2 regions of the Vibrio sp. R10-SF1-ISO8 genome follow, and region 2 is predicted to be linked to the other one. Evidence: riboswitches for the same ligand, from Rfam matches in the RefSeq annotation. Region 2 holds a riboswitch; the other holds the start of a gene.
The links. Region 2 has a riboswitch for cyclic di-GMP ahead of AC6R00_RS16385 (calcium-binding protein). Riboswitches for the same ligand answer to the same signal wherever they lie in the genome.
Positions count from the first base shown of each region.

Region 1: it holds a riboswitch for cyclic di-GMP, as region 2 does, so the genes downstream of both, AC6R00_RS14165 (TfoX/Sxy family DNA transformation protein) here and AC6R00_RS16385 (calcium-binding protein) in region 2, are expected to answer to the same signal.

Region 1 covers NZ_JCBDHL010000018.1:184,511-192,417, forward strand. Annotated here, with positions in the region: gene elyC (envelope biogenesis factor ElyC) at 1-15, shown strand, start outside; gene torR (two-component system response regulator TorR) at 111-824, opposite strand; gene torD (molecular chaperone TorD) at 1,062-1,709, shown strand; gene purR (HTH-type transcriptional repressor PurR) at 1,921-2,928, shown strand; cyclic di-GMP riboswitch class I at 3,073-3,159, shown strand; gene AC6R00_RS14165 (TfoX/Sxy family DNA transformation protein) at 3,293-3,883, shown strand; gene AC6R00_RS14170 (TVP38/TMEM64 family protein) at 4,035-4,727, shown strand; gene AC6R00_RS14175 (putative signal transducing protein) at 4,727-5,032, shown strand; gene AC6R00_RS14180 (alpha/beta fold hydrolase) at 5,029-5,841, opposite strand; gene glgA (glycogen synthase GlgA) at 5,995-7,458, opposite strand; gene glgC (glucose-1-phosphate adenylyltransferase) at 7,448-7,907, opposite strand, start outside.
Region 2 covers NZ_JCBDHL010000019.1:323,099-331,005, reverse strand. Annotated here, with positions in the region: partial or broken gene tnpC (IS66 family transposase) at 1-373, opposite strand, end outside; partial or broken gene tnpB (IS66 family insertion sequence element accessory protein TnpB) at 970-1,337, opposite strand; gene AC6R00_RS16395 (hypothetical protein) at 1,334-1,531, opposite strand; partial or broken gene AC6R00_RS16390 (ISL3 family transposase) at 1,679-2,374, shown strand; cyclic di-GMP riboswitch class I at 2,550-2,630, shown strand; gene AC6R00_RS16385 (calcium-binding protein) at 2,670-3,674, shown strand; gene AC6R00_RS16380 (type I secretion system permease/ATPase) at 3,743-5,440, shown strand; gene AC6R00_RS16375 (HlyD family type I secretion periplasmic adaptor subunit) at 5,433-6,749, shown strand; gene AC6R00_RS16370 (hypothetical protein) at 7,532-7,907, shown strand, end outside.

The DNA.
Region 1 (7,907 bases), on a different contig from region 2:
GAAAGCAAAGTTTGATACCAAGTTAAATAAGATACCAACCAGAATAAATCCTAGATAGAAAAATACCGAGGCAAGCCTCGGTATTTTTATGTCTGTTGACGCGGTGACAGTTAATCACCTGCAAACATATAGCCTTCGCCATGAACGGTGACAAAAATTTGTGGATTCTTTGGATCGAATTCCATTTTTGCTCGCATGCGACGAATCAACACGTCAATTGTGCGATCGTTTGGTGCATCAACACGATGGCTGATCATGTTCAAGATACGCTCGCGACTAAGAACTTGATTCGGATAAGAGGATAAAGCCACTAACAGTTCATATTCTGCTTTAGTCAGCTTAACTGGCTCCCCGTTACGACTCAGAGCACGGCGCTGAACGTCAAACGTCCACTCGCCAAAGCGAACGACATTATCATCTTGCTTCGCTGCGCTGTCAGAGCCTGACGAATTACGTGCAGCAGAAATTCGCCACAGCAAGTTCTTAACTCGAACCAGTAGCTCTCGTAATTCAAAAGGTTTAGTGACATAGTCATCAGCGCCCATTTCGAGGCCAACGATTTTGTCGATGCTGTCCGTGCGTCCTGTTACCAGGATAATTCCAATGTCTGACTGACTGCGAAGTTCGCGAGTTAGCATTAATCCATCTTCACCCGGCAGATTAATATCCAACATCACCAAATCAATCGCGTTGCTTTGTAGCATGTCTCGCATCTGCTCGCCGCTTTCTGCTTCACTGACTTGGTAACCTTCATTCTGAAAGTAGCCAACAAGCTTGCTGCGAGTCACTACGTCGTCTTCTACTACTAGTACATGATAACTCATCTGCACCACTTAATTTACATTGGGAATAGTTCTATCATTTATTCTATTCATAAATAGTAACATTTCTAGTATTTATCACTTTAAAAACGAGAAAGATGATTTTTTATTGATTCAAAACAAAACCTCCGCCTTTGTTAATATATGCTCATAATTCGTCTTTTATTGTCACGTAAGCCATTACCGCTATTCATTTTTATTAGTTACACTAATAGGTAGTTATTTTGGGAGTGATACCTAATGCAAGAAATCAAAGCATTCAACGAGAAACGTGCGGAAATTTATTGGTGGCTTTCAAGCCTTTACGCCAAGGAATTAACGGAAGAGAATCTGGAGCAGTACCATTCAGCTCAAATCCGCTCTTTCCTTACTGGCCTTGGCGAGAATGCCGCTCTTAAACCGTCGATTGATCGTGTCATTGATGCACTTAATCGCTTAATCGATCGCGAAGATGCGCAACTAGAGCTTGCCGCTGACTTTTGTGATCTATTTTTAAAGTCTGACCGCGACTCGGCACTGCCTTATGCTTCAATGTACATTGGAGACACAGGCCTGCTTAACGACAAGCCTGCCAAAGAGATGGAAGCATTAATGCTAGAGCATGGTGTAGCCGTTGATGAAAGCCTAAATGAGCCGGCTGATCACATTGCCATTGAGCTGGATTTTCTCGGTAACCTTATCATTCGCTCTAATGAACTTGAGCAAGAGCGTCATATTGAAGAGGCACTGATCGAACAAGAGAGCTTCATTCGTCAGCACCTTCTAAGTTGGACACCTAAGTTTTCGGCTAAGTGTCAAACGCTCGATGAATTCGGTTTTTACTCTGCGATCGCTTCTCTCACTGTGGCGTTCTTGGAGTTGGACTGCACATATTTAATCGGCGAATAGAGTCTGACAATGTGAACTGGCACAGGTCAGTTTGACGAAATATGTTTGCCCTAAGTCGGATTGCGGTCTAAAATCGTGACCGCAAACGATAAAAATGAACTATTCAAATACAAACCGCTAAATAAGAGCGGTTTTTGTGTTTCTGATACTTTCTGCCAACTTATTCTAAACTGAATATATTCTCGTGGCAGTCATCGACAGGACAAAATTTATGGCCACTATTAAAGACGTTGCTCGCCTTGCTGGTGTTTCAACAACCACTGTGTCTCACGTGATTAACAAGACACGCTTTGTTGCCGAAGCGACACAAGAAAAAGTGATGGAAGCGGTAACCGAGCTTAACTATGCACCGAGTGCCGTTGCTCGTAGTCTTAAATGCAACACTACTCGTACAATCGGTATGTTAGTGACGCAATCGACTAACCTATTTTTCTCAGAAGTTATCGACGGCGTAGAAAGCTACTGCTACCGCCAAGGTTACACCTTGATTCTGTGTAATACCGGCGGCATCTATGAGAAGCAACGCGACTACATTCGCATGCTGGCTGAAAAGCGTGTAGATGGCATCCTAGTGATGTGTTCAGATCTGACTGAAGAGCTGAGCGAAATGCTCGACCGCCACAAAGACATTCCAAAAGTGGTAATGGACTGGGGTCCAGAGAGTTCTCAAGCCGATAAGATCATCGATAACTCTGAAGAAGGCGGCTATCTAGCGACAAAATATCTGATCGAGCGCGGTCATACTGACATTGCTTGTTTAAGTGGTCACTTCGAGAAAGCGGCGTGTGTTGAGCGTATTAGTGGCTTTAAGCGTGCAATGGCTGAAGCTGATTTAACAGTAAACGAAGATTGGATTCTTGAAGGTAACTTCGAATGTGATACGGCGGTACTGGCTGCGGATAAAATTGTTGCGATGGATAAAAAGCCAACAGCCGTATTTTGTTTTAATGACACAATGGCGCTTGGCTTAATGAGCCGTCTACAACAGAAAGGCATTCAAATACCTCAAGACATCTCAGTAATCGGCTACGATAATATTGAACTAGCAGAGTACTTCTCTCCACCTCTAACAACAGTGCACCAACCAAAACGTCGCGTTGGTAAGAATGCCTTCGAAATTCTTCTTGAGCGCATTAAAGATAAAGAGCACGAAAAACGTGTGTTCGAGATGCACCCAGAAATTGTCGAGCGCAATACCGTTCGTAATCTAAATAAATAACCTTAAGTCAGACGCTTAGCTTGTAGTCGTACTATTGGCTAGGCGTATATCTCCCCTCTATTTATTGAACCAACATCACATTTATCCGATACAAACGTGATGTTCTGCGCAGATTTTATTTATTCTTAATGTGTTCGATTAATGCCACGAACAGGGCAAACCATTTCGAAAGGATGGGACGCAAAGCCTCCGGCCTTAAACAATTTATTGTCTGGTAGCGGGGTTGCCGATGGCGAATATGCAAACTGTCATACCGCTTTTACTTGCACTCGTATGACACCTTACTGACAATGTCTCTGCATAATTTTGCTAATCTCTCGGACCTGCATTGGTGGCGTATACTTATACACCGAGAAAACACAGCATGGATAAACCAATACTAAAAGACTCAATGCGTTTATTTGAGCAGTTAGGACATATTAAGTCTCGCTCAATGTTTGGTGGCTTTGGCATTTTTGCTGATGACACTATGTTCGCACTTGTCGTCAACGATAAACTACACGTACGCGCGGACGCGGCTCTCGCTAAACAGTTCAGGTCTCAAGGGCTAGAACCCTATGTTTACAAAAAACGCGGATTCCCCGTCGTGACGAAGTATTTTGCGCTTTGTGATGATTGGGCAGCTGACGCAAATAAAACGTTAAAGATTGCGAACGTCGCCTTAAAAGCAGCAAATCAAGAGAAGCAATGCCAATCGCAAGCGAAACCCAATCGTTTGAAAGATCTGCCTAACTTGCGGCTAGCAACTGAGCGCATGCTCAAGAAAGCTGGTATAGATTCGGTAGAGAATCTGGAACAAGTGGGAGCCGTACATGCGTTTAAAGCCATTCAGACTACACACTCTTCCGATGTAAACATCGAACTTCTCTGGGCTTTAGAAGGTGCCATTAAAGGGACACACTGGTCGGTTATCCCCCAAAGTCGCCGTCAGGAGCTGTTAACTCAAGTCAGCTAACCTAAAAAATAAATTTGTTTAAGAAGTCAGCCTTTGTGCTGACTTTTTTATTGGTTTTTATCTGCCATCTTGAAATTTGTGGCTTGCTTTCCCTGTCTTGTCTAGTAACACTAATAATTGATATCCATGAAATATGATGGAGCTGCACAACATGAATAAAAAGATCATCCTAGGAATTATTTTCGTCGCACTAATTGTTTTACTTGGCGTAAATTTTGGTCAGTATCTCACGCTAGAAAACGCGAAGGCGCAGCAAGCAGAGCTCTCCGCATTTATCGCAGATAACTTTACTATCGCCGCTGCTAGCTATTTTATCGCCTATGTTGCTATCACTGCTTTCTCAATTCCTGGCGCTGCGGTCGTTACCCTTTTAGGCGCTGCTCTATTTGGTTTCTGGACAAGCTTACTGTTGGTCTCTTTTGCCAGCACCATTGGGGCAACACTTGCATTTTTGAGCAGCCGATACTTATTACGTGATTGGGTACAGAGTAAGTTTGGCGACAAGCTCAATGCCATCAATCAAGGCGTTGAAAAAGATGGCGCATTTTATCTGTTCTCATTGCGATTGATTCCAGTATTCCCATTTTTCCTAATCAACTTGTTAATGGGTTTGACTCCCATCGCGACAACTCGATTCTATTTGGTTAGCCAACTAGGTATGTTGCCAGGAACCGCTGTGTACCTAAATGCCGGCACTCAACTCGCTCAAATAGATAGCTTGTCGGGTATCGTCTCTCCTACCGTTTTGGCTTCTTTCGCGCTTCTCGGATTGTTCCCTGTCATTGCAAAATGGATTATGGCTAAAATTAAGGCGTCCCCATCAACATCAAACGGAAATGCATAATGAGGATCTATTCCACATCTACGCCAACCGAAGCTCACATTGTTTGTGAGCTTCTTAAGTCTCAACAGATTGAATGTGAAGTCCGTGGCGAAGGCGTGTTTGGGCTCCAAGGGGAAATTCCCTTTGGGGAGAGCAGTGAACCCTATGTGTGGTTACTTAACTCTCATCAAGCTAAGCAAGCGAAGGGGGTTATCGAGCAATTTAACAGTGCGGAAATCGGCAGTAACTGGCTGTGCAACCAATGTGGAGAAGTGAACGAGCCTCAATTTGGCGCGTGCTGGCAATGCGGTCAAACCGCACCTTAACAAATTTTGGGTGTTTCAATTTGTTGTTGAATAAACGAAATCGAGTGATAATTGAACTCTTCAGGACGCTCAACGTTACATACATGTCCGCAATCTGCAATTTCAAGTAACTCGCTCTTGCGATGCGCAGCAACCATCTCTTTCACGGGCTGAATAAACATGTAGTCTTTCTCACCCATTAAATACAGTGTCGGAATCGGCAACTCTCGATCCTTGAAGTATTTCATTAGAGGATTAACTTCCGAGGTAAGAATAAACCAACGTTTAAACTCTTTCTGGCAGAGCTTCTTTGCTTCGCGGATAAATAAATGGCGTGATTCTCTCTGAGTACGCTGCGGCATCACAATATAGGCAAACAGGCTATATAACCACATGTAAGGGATAACGTGTTTACACATGCCACCCAGTCTAACTAAGATCTGCGAACGGACGTTAAATCGCGTTACAGCACCACCTAGTACCATCGACTTGACTCTATCGGTTGCAAGTTCCGCTAAGTTTCGGACAATAATCGTTCCAAGAGACATTCCAACAAAATGGGCAGAACGTATCTTTAAGTGGTCGAGCACTTTTAGAATGTCCATTGTCACCGCTTGAAACGTGTAACGATTCGCCATCAACTCTTTGAACAATTGATTAGACTTACCATGACCGCGAAGATCGATTAGCAACAGATTAAAGTGCTGTTTGTACGCTTTGATTTGCTTAAACCAAATTGAGGAACTTCCCCCCGCTCCATGCACAAAGACTACCCATTCATCGCTCGTAGGATGGGTAAAGGTTTTGTGGAATAGCAAGGTGTCACTCATATCGAAAAAGGTTTACTCAGCAATAGAATTGGTTACGGAGAGTACCATAAACATAGAGAGATTTACGTCAAATTACCTTAAATCTTAATTATTCTTTTATTAAAAATGTAAGTAACCATCAAAAAAGGCGCCAAAAAGACGCCTAGTTTCATATTAATTTGAGCTCAGCGCACTGTGATACAAGGATATGTATTCGTCAGCCGATTTGTTCCAACAGAAGTTTTGCTCCATCGCATACATTTGAACACGTTTGACTTCATTGGGTTGCTGCGCATGAAGCAATAAAGAGCGTTGCAACACGTTCAGCAATGCACTTGGTTGCGGTTCATTGAACACAAAACCCGTCGCGATTTCAGGCTCAGCATCATAGTCATTAACGCTGTCGCGCAACCCACCAACGCCGCGAACGATAGGGAGTGTACCGTAAGCCATGCTGTAGATCTGATTCAAACCACACGGCTCAAACTCAGACGGCATAATAAAGAAGTCCGATCCCGCCTCAACCAAATGTGCTAACTCGTTATCATACGCCTCGACAAAAGCGAGTTTGTCACTATGTAACGCCGCAATCTCTTTTAACTGTGATGCTAGAACGGGATCACCTGTACCGACAATAACCACTTGAACCTGGTACTTGAGAAAATCACTTAAGATTGGCAATAGGTAGTGGACACCTTTTTGGTGAGTCAGGCGACAAACCATGCCATATACCGCTACCTCTTGAGCTTCAAGCCCTACCCTTTGCTGTAACTCTCGTTTGCACGCTTTTTTACCTCTAACCATACTTTGGCGAGTCGCCTTGTAGTTCACTGGTAAGTGAGCATCGTTTTGAGGGTTCCAAGCGGTGTAGTCGCACCCGTTAAGTATACCGACTAAATCGTCAGAGCGCTGTTGAAACTCTGACGCCATACCATGGCTACCAAGTTCTGTTTTTAGCTCTTCAGCGTAAGTGGGACTGACAGCATTAATCTTATCTGCATTCATTACTCCTGCTCTTAGCATAGTAACGTGTGTCGCACTGACCGCCGCATCTGGTGCATAACGCGTATGCATCTCTGGCAGCGACTGCAGTTCATCGTAACTAAATACCCCCTTAAACACAGCGTTATGTACCGACAATACACTCTTGGTGTGAGTGAAAAAATCATGCGAATGATAACGGTGTTTGAGTAGATATGGGACAAATCCAGTATGCCAGTCGTTGGCATGAATAATATCTGCTTTGAATCCAAGTTTCGGTAACATATCTAGGCTAGCCGCACTGAAAAACGCAAAGCGTTCGCCGTTATCGGCATACGCTTGATTGTTTTCTGCGTACATCTCTGGCCTATCGAAATACTTCGGACAATCGATGGCATACACAGGCACACCAACGATTTCTAGCTGTTTTACACGATATTCAGTGTGAGGCCAATGCTCTAACTGAGTTTCCAGAACCACTTGGGCTTCATTGATCCCTGCCAATTTTTGGTAGGCGGGTAAAGTAATACGAACATCTTGCTGCAGTGCGAGTAGTGCTTCAGGCAGTGCCTTGGCAACGTCTGCCAAGCCACCGCTCTTGATTAACCCTTCAACTTCCGATGCTACAAATAGAATAGATAAATTCTTAGTAGCCAACTCTTGCTCCTTTAGGAATAACAACGATGCCATCTTCCGACACATGGAAGTGCTTTTTATCTTCCGATAGGTTTACACCAATTTGGGTGCCCGGTGCAATATCTGCATCCTTATCAATAATGACACGGCGTAAGACACACCCTTCACCGACTTTAACGTCTCCAAGCAAAATACACTCACTGATGTCACACGCAGACGCAATGTTACTACGGAATCCAAGCACCGACTTCTCAATGCGTGAGCCACGTACATAACTACCATTACAGACCAAGCTATCAATGATCTGCACACGACCATTTACCGAATCGGTAAAGGTTGCCGGAGGTAACGGTGGGTAGAAGGTATGAAGTGGCCACTTACGATTGTACAGTGAAAATGGCGCGTCTTTTTCAAGCAGATCCATATGCGCCTGCCAATAAGCGTCTATCGTACCGACATCACGCCAGTAG
Region 2 (7,907 bases):
CGGTTTGCAGGTAACCTTCAAAGCGATCAAGTAATTCTAGCGGCACACCAGCGCTACGGGATGGGTCATAGTGGAACAAGACACTGGGTTGTGTCGGTGGCCCTCCGAGTGATACCCACATGTATTTCTATGATGTCGCACTTTTCCCGAGCTCCTTCAGCGCTTGAACACGAGTCTCACCCATCGCAACGATATCACCACTGCTTTGGTGTTCACGAAGCAGGTTTATCAGAGGTCGGAACATTTTCGCAGACTTAATTACATAGTTCGCTAACGTTGTTCGTGATAACTCACCACCATAGCGCTGAAGCATCTTCTCAATACGATAGAGAGATAAACCATCGACGTATTTAGACGTGATCACATGAGCGATAAGACCGGTACTGCCTCATGAGCCCGGAAGTGGATGTTTTGGTAACTCAGCCGCCACCATTTTTTGTTGACCATCCGTTTTCTCGAACACGGCCTTTTCTTGCATGTATTCAAGAACGTGAACTTTCGCTGACACGATATCAAGCTCTTCCTTTACCTTTGCAAAGAAGGTGCTTTTAGCACCGTGTTTCTTTTCATCAGTCAGGTATAGGAAGACTTGTTCACGCGGCAGGTCTTTAGAGAAAGGCTTACGGCCGCGAGGCTTTGAGGAGGTGTTTTTGCTCTTCTCTTTGTTCTTTTTCTCATGCGATTAAAGGTCTGGGTCAGTACAGAGTTCAGATTGATCAAAGAGCAAGAATTGGTTTATGTTCGCCTTTTCACTGCTTGGCATGAAGCGTTTGATTTTAAGGTGGCGGACCACCTCTTCTATTACTTCAATGCGAACCGATTAAGTTCGCAATTGTGCTTCTTTCTCTGTTAATTGTGCGCTAAGACCCTCAATTTTAGCTATATGATGATTGGATGAAGTCACAGTAAAACAGTCCTTAAAGCCTTGTGGTAACAGGTTTTTTCTATCAAAAATAGACGATTAAGTCACTAAAAAAGTGACTCGTATTCTAACTTTTTATATGCATTTATCAATGAGATATCGTAACCATCCAGTAGACAATTTATCTGTTGCCCTGTCAGGCTCACGGCCTCATCAGTACGCTTTGGCCACTTTAATTTTTCTTCAGCAAGGGACTTGTAGTAAAGGACAAAACCGTTGTCTTCCCAAACAGGCACTTGATTTTATTGCGTAGTTTATTGGGGAAGACATACAACTCTCCGCTAAAGGGATTGTGGCCGAGCTCCAACTTATCCAGCGCACTTAATCCTTTATGTGATGTTCGAAAGTCGATAGGGTCCCGATAAAGATAAACGGTAGGCAAGTGTAGTCCGGGTCTTAGCGTTGATGTTTTCATGAGAGTAATACGGAAAGCAGTTGAGTGACGGATGTGATGTTGCTGTCATCAATACCAAGTATGGTGGTTCCATCAGATAGAGCAATATACAGCTCAGATGGATACTTATTGGTTACCGTTTCACTTGAGCAATGGCGAACTTGGAAGTCACTGATTGAGTGACTGTCGATGTGTTGTTTAGTTTGCGTTTCCATTAACTGAACTGTGCTAGACTGATATCGTAAGTTCGACAGTATTGTGCTTGAGAAAGTGAGATAGATAATCCTTTGTTGATTAATGACCAGTGTCATTATCAGCATGATGGATTATTTTGGACTGATGTCGAGAACTAGGCGCTTACCAGATATGTGACGGTCATTGCTGATGCTCAAACACACCAAGTGCTTTGGATTGGCATAGGCCGAAGCCGAAAGGACATTCGCCCATTTTTTGAAGAGCTCGGTGACAATGCCGCCAACATTGAAGTTGTGGCAATGGATATAAACACGGCTTTTGACATTGAAGTGCAAGCGCATTGCCCAAATGCCCGTATTGTCTATGACCTGTTTCATGTCGTGGTTAAGTTTGTTCGAGAGGTTATGGACAGGGTTCGTGTAGACCAGGCTAATCAATTAATAACTTACAAAAAGCACGTCGCTGGATAAAACGTTCCCGTTAGGTACTTCTGAAAAATTGAGAGAACTTGAGCGTAAACAACAAATTTATCTTGATGAAATACTCTCGATAAATCGAGATCTCATGATAACTCATCTGCTTGGAGCTCAACTCGAGGAGCTTTGGTATTGTTATTCAAAGGCGCAGCTAAGGGGCTATGGGAAGTATGGTGGCTGCAGGTGAATGGAAGTGGCCTCCCACCTCTCATCCACTTTGCTAGAAAGCTCAAACCTTAACTTCACGGAATGGTGGCATCACCATACCACCTGAATACTTGCACCTTGGAAGGTATCAGTAACAAGATAAAACTCATCAAGCGAATGGGTTATGGTTACCGAGACACGGACTACTTCTTTCTAAAGATTAAAGCGGCTTTCCCCTGAAAGCGCGATGAAACAAAAAAGAGCTTAGTATGAATTGTTTGTAACTTCTAATTATTTGTTCTATCTGGTTAAGTAGATTCTTATTTTTGCGAAATTTAATTATTGTTTTCTTTTTTGTTTTGTCAGTTAATCAATAGCTTGTATCGTAATATATCCTTCATGCGGTTATATGCAGGTAGAGTAACGCCAAACCTGTCGTGAGTCAGGGACGGAAAACCACGGGTCTCTTGCAATGAGAGACAGCCGGGTCGCCTTAAAAATAAATCTCAAGATTATATTGTAAGGGGCAAAAAAAATGTCTTCAGTGAAAGTAGGTACGACTAACTTAGATGGAACTGGTTCTTCTGCTAACTTAGTTTCAGAACACGATATTTTAGATGGCATAGGTCAAGCGCCTGACTATGACGCCAAAATCTCAAACCAATCGATTGATGTAGAAGCAACAGGTTGGAATGCGGTTGGTGAAAAAGAAGTGAAAATTAATGGTGAAAACGTTGATGTTTACGCTAAAAACTTCGTAGATGCTGACATCGATTTATCTGATAGTTCACTTGGTGTGTCCGTTTCGCTTCTTTACTCAAAGCGTGGTCAAATACAAACCGGTGATGGTGACGATACTGTTAATGTAGCTGTACAAACTAACGATGGCGGTTGGAGTAACCTTTTCACGGTTGATACTGGCGCTGGTAATGATACAGTCAAGTTTTTTAATGAGGCTAACTCACAATTCACTTCTGTTGAGGTAATGACAGGTGAAGGTAATGACATTATTAACCTATCTGGCTTAAATGAGAATGCTAATAGTAGTGTGACTCGTAAAGTAGATGCAGGTGAAGGAAACGATGTTGTGGCGGGCTCTGTTGGGGCCGATATCCTTGATGGCGGTGCTGGTGCAGATATTATTACTGGCTTAGGGGGCAACGACGTTATCTTCTACGACGAAAATGACATAGCTGTTTTCGGCGGTGATGGTCTTGACGCCCTGGTTGTAACTGGTAATGAAGACACGACTATTGGTAATAACTTTGCCGGCTTTGAAGCGATTGTTGGTGAGGAAGGAACGGCGCAAGACTTACGCGTTAATCTACAAGACGGTTTAGTGATTGCTCTGGGTAATGATGTTGGCGATGAAGTTTCTTTTAATCAAGACGTTAGCTTCACTGCTGTGGCACAAGACCTTACTGCTGAGCAAGCTTCACTCCTTGAAGCAAGTGGTGCGGCCGATGCTGCGCTTCAAGCATACGAAACTGTATATATGGGCGAAACAGTGACGGTTTGGTCGGATACTGAACTCGTATAATACTTTTCGCGTAAATCAAGAATGCGCCTTATGGCGCATTTTTTGAGTAACTATAAGTGTAGGTTGCTATGCCCGAATGGAGTCGATTTTTACAAGAGCGTAAAAAACATCTTGTATATATAGGTATTTTTTCAGTGTTCGTTAACCTGCTGATGCTGGTGTTGCCAATCTACAGTTTACAAATATTTGACCGTGTTCTCTCCTCAAGAAGTCCTGAAACACTTATCTTACTGGCTGTATTAGCTTTAGGCCTATTACTTATACAAGCCTTGCTTGATTTCATCCGAACACGCCTATTACATGTAGGTGCGTCACAGTTTGAACATTATTGTGTCCCACATCTAGTTAAACATGCTTTTTCGATAGCAGGAAGAACACCAGACCTTGCCCGTAGAACACTACAAGACTCACAAGAAGTGAAAGGCGGGTTGTCATCTCCTATGGTCGCTTTATTGTTTGATTTACCTTGGACGCCTATTTTCATCCTTGTCATTTTTTCTCTTCACCCTTATTTAGGTTGGTTCGCTTTCGCGGCAGCAACAGCCTTATCTCTATTAACTTGGTTAAACTTATATTTGACGCGTAGAAGCATTGATGAGCTTGCTCATCAAGCATTTGATAATGGAGCTTATTTACAAAGGCAAATTGCGCTGGGTAATACCATTTCATTATTTAACGTCGCCGATAAGCTCGCACAACGTTGGCAATCTAACAACGTGAACATTATTCATCTGCAAAATGAATACAACTTTAAATTACAGTTCCTTCAAGCCTCTATTAAATATGCTCGGATGATCCTGCAAGTCGGGGTACTCGGCCTTGGTGGTTGGTTAGTTATTACTGATCAGGCGGTAGCAGGAGTGTTGTTAGCAGCCTCTATTCTATTGGGCCGGGTGCTAGCTCCTTTAGATCAAAGTATCAATTTGTGGCGACCTTGGCGTCAAAGCAGGGCAGCTTGGTCGCGGGCAGAGGCTGTTTTATCTTTTCCAGATTCGGAACGGCGTATTGAAATGCCAATTGAAGATATCAGCGTTCAGGTTGAGGGTTTTAGCGTGAAAGATCAGTTTGAGCGTTTAATTCTTAAGAATGTTCAATTTGAACTAAAAGCTGGTCACGCGTTAGCGATTGTTGGAAGTAGTGGTTCCGGTAAATCAACTTTGCTGAATGCTATTGCAGGTGTTGAGTTTAATCACCAAGGTTATATTCGTCTAAACGGCATTGCTTTAACTGAAATTCTTCCCCGTCAAAGGCAACAGCTCATAGGTTACTTACCGCAGCAGGTTGAGCTATTTGAAGCTTCATTATTTGACAATATTTGTTGTTTTGACGAAGGTGAAGGCGTTGAAGAAAAGGTGTTTAATGCAGCTAAAATAGCGGGTATTCACGACATTATTGTTAAACATCCAAATGCGTATAAAACTAAATTTGGCCGTAGTCAAGGGGGTCAGTTGTCAGGCGGTGAGATGCAATTAGTTGGGCTTGCCAGAGCGCTATATCATCAACCTAAACTGTTATTGCTGGATGAGCCAGACTCAAATTTAGATATTTTATCCGAACAAAAACTTCTTAGAACATTAAATATTTTAAAGCAGCAAGGAGTTACTGTCATTCTCATTAGCCATCGAAATACCCTTGTTAAAATGGCTGATTGGGTCATTGTACTTGACTCAGGTGTGATAAAAGATGCAGGCAAAAAAGATGATGTACTTACACGCCTTCAAAAAGGAGCCGTAGCAAATATTAATAGGGACGGTAGTCATGGCTAATTCATATCCAAGTAAGCTGACCATAAACCCTTCGCGCTATATTTTTGCTGGACTAATGGTACTGTTACTTGGTGGCGGCTTCAGTATTTACTGGCTTTGGTTTACAAGTATCGATGCTGCAGCAATAGCTCCAGGAGTGATATCTGTAGAAAGTAAGCGTAAATCAATAGAACATTATGAGGGGGGGATCGTCGATACCGTTTTAGTTAGCGAGGGGGATGAAGTTGCCGAAGGTGACGCACTAATTGAGCTTTCTTCTATTGCGGCTGAGACTAGATTTACTCAATTGCAGCAAAAGTACTATAGTAACCTTGCCCAAAAACAACGTTTGGAAAGTGAGAGAAATGGGGAGCAAAAGTTGTTTTTTACAGAAGATTTGCTTGATGCTTCAGAGCAATACCCTTCACTGACTTCACTGATGAAAACTCAGCAGTTGCTTTTTAATGGTCGCCTTAAACTGAGAGAGAGTGAGCTTGCGGTGCTCGATGCGAGGCTAACTCGTCTTTCAAGTGATAAGCGAGCTCTGGCCAAGAAACTAGATAAAGAGCGTTTGGCGTATCGGTACTTACAGCAAGAAAGTAATATGCATGATGAGTTATTACCCGCCGGTTACACCTCTAAACTCAAGTCGCTAGAGCTCCTGCGTTCAAAAGCTAGATTGTCTGGCTATCTTATTGACTTAGAAGGGCAATTGCAGAATCGTGAAATCGCATTGCTTGAGATCCACCAACAACGTGTTGCAATGGAGCACCAATATATCAGTGAGATTGAGCAGGAGTTACAAGAGTTATCTAAAGTTATGGATGATACCGTCGAGCAACTTGCTCAGGCGAAAGATGTGTTATCTCGAGTTGTTCTGAAGAGCCCAAACTCAGGTAAGGTTGTAGGCTTGAGTGTGTTTAATAGAGGGGATGTTATTAGTCCAGGTGAAACTTTAATGCAGGTTGTTCCTGAAAACGATCGCTTAATCGTTGAAGCTAATCTGAAGCCGACGGATATTGCAGCTGTCTCAAAAGGACAGAAAGCTATGGTACGGCTTTCGGCTTATAACTTTAGAAACACCCCTCCTATAGAAGGGGAGGTTATTCATATTGCGGCAGATAGGATCACAGACGGTAACAAAGACCAGGAAGAGAGCTTTACCATTAAGGTAGCTTTGAACCCTGACGCCTTAGCAAATGTTGAAAATGTCCGATTACATCCTGGTATGCCAGCAGAGGTTTATGTCTTGCTCAAGCAGCGTAGTCCTATTGACTATTTGTTGGAGCCCCTCCAGCTTGACCTTTACAAAGCCTTCAGGGAAATCTAGCATTCTAGGGAAGTCTTTTTTAGCTAGTTTCGAATAACTAATTTAATGTTAGTTTTAGGCGTGATTTACGTTTTGTGAGGTAGCCTCGTTCATTCTAGGAGTAGCTAATCATATTTAGCTAAATATGACGTCAATATACTATCTGGTTGACTATTACAGAGCGAAGTATGAGAACTGACAGAAAAGTGTTTGAAGGAGTACAACGATGTACACCTTTATGACTCATTCGATGATCTGACTCTTTGGGTATATTTAGCAAGGCATGAGAGTAGGAAATATCTAAATTAGCATGTTACTAAAACACGGATGTTTACAAGTTCATAACGTTGTATACGGTAAATTTACTTCGTGGGGTACTTTTGAGTGCAAAAACAGCGGTATTTTTTGACACCTCAACATTCTTTTTCGTTGCTTGTGATCGCACGTTTCGGTTTATTCCGTTCAGTTTGAACCCTCGCTATATTTTAATGGTGCGCTACTTTGATATATCAGATGCCAGTGTTCTTTGCGTAAACCGATGTCAATAGCTCGTGCGTGATTAGTTACGAGGTTACAATGGACCGAGTAGAAACAACGTTTGATTGTTCTGTGGGCATAGGTAATATGAGTCAAACAGTAACTCGCTGAAGATAAATATTTCATGGTGAACTTTCGCAACACGTGGGCTGTTGATAGTGTTTCTAAGATTGCCAAAATACGAATATTGTCCACTGTCAATTTGGCCGACGAGTACTCCATATGTTCCAGAGCAAGATACCTTTAGAAATTATATTTATTTTGTCATGAAAAATTTAGCTTTGTTTACTTACGTTACAGTAACTTTATATGTTCTCATAGTTGGAATGGTCGCGCTTTATCAGAGCATGTACCGTAGTGCAGCAGAGTTACAATTGGAAAACCTGACTCACAATGTAGCTAATGCCGAAGGAATTAAATTAACGATATCACTTTCAGATGAATTGTCTCATTTCCCGCTCCCAACAGCTCACGATTTAGACTTGAGCGCAACCCTATATGAATGGGAAGATTACTTATCTCAAGAGAACAAATATATTAACTTGAGAACAAGCTTAAGAGAGAAAAGCGCGAAGCTTCGTCCAACCTGGGCACCAAATCACGTGGAGCGCTCTAAGTTATCTCGCGAGCTCGGTAATGGTA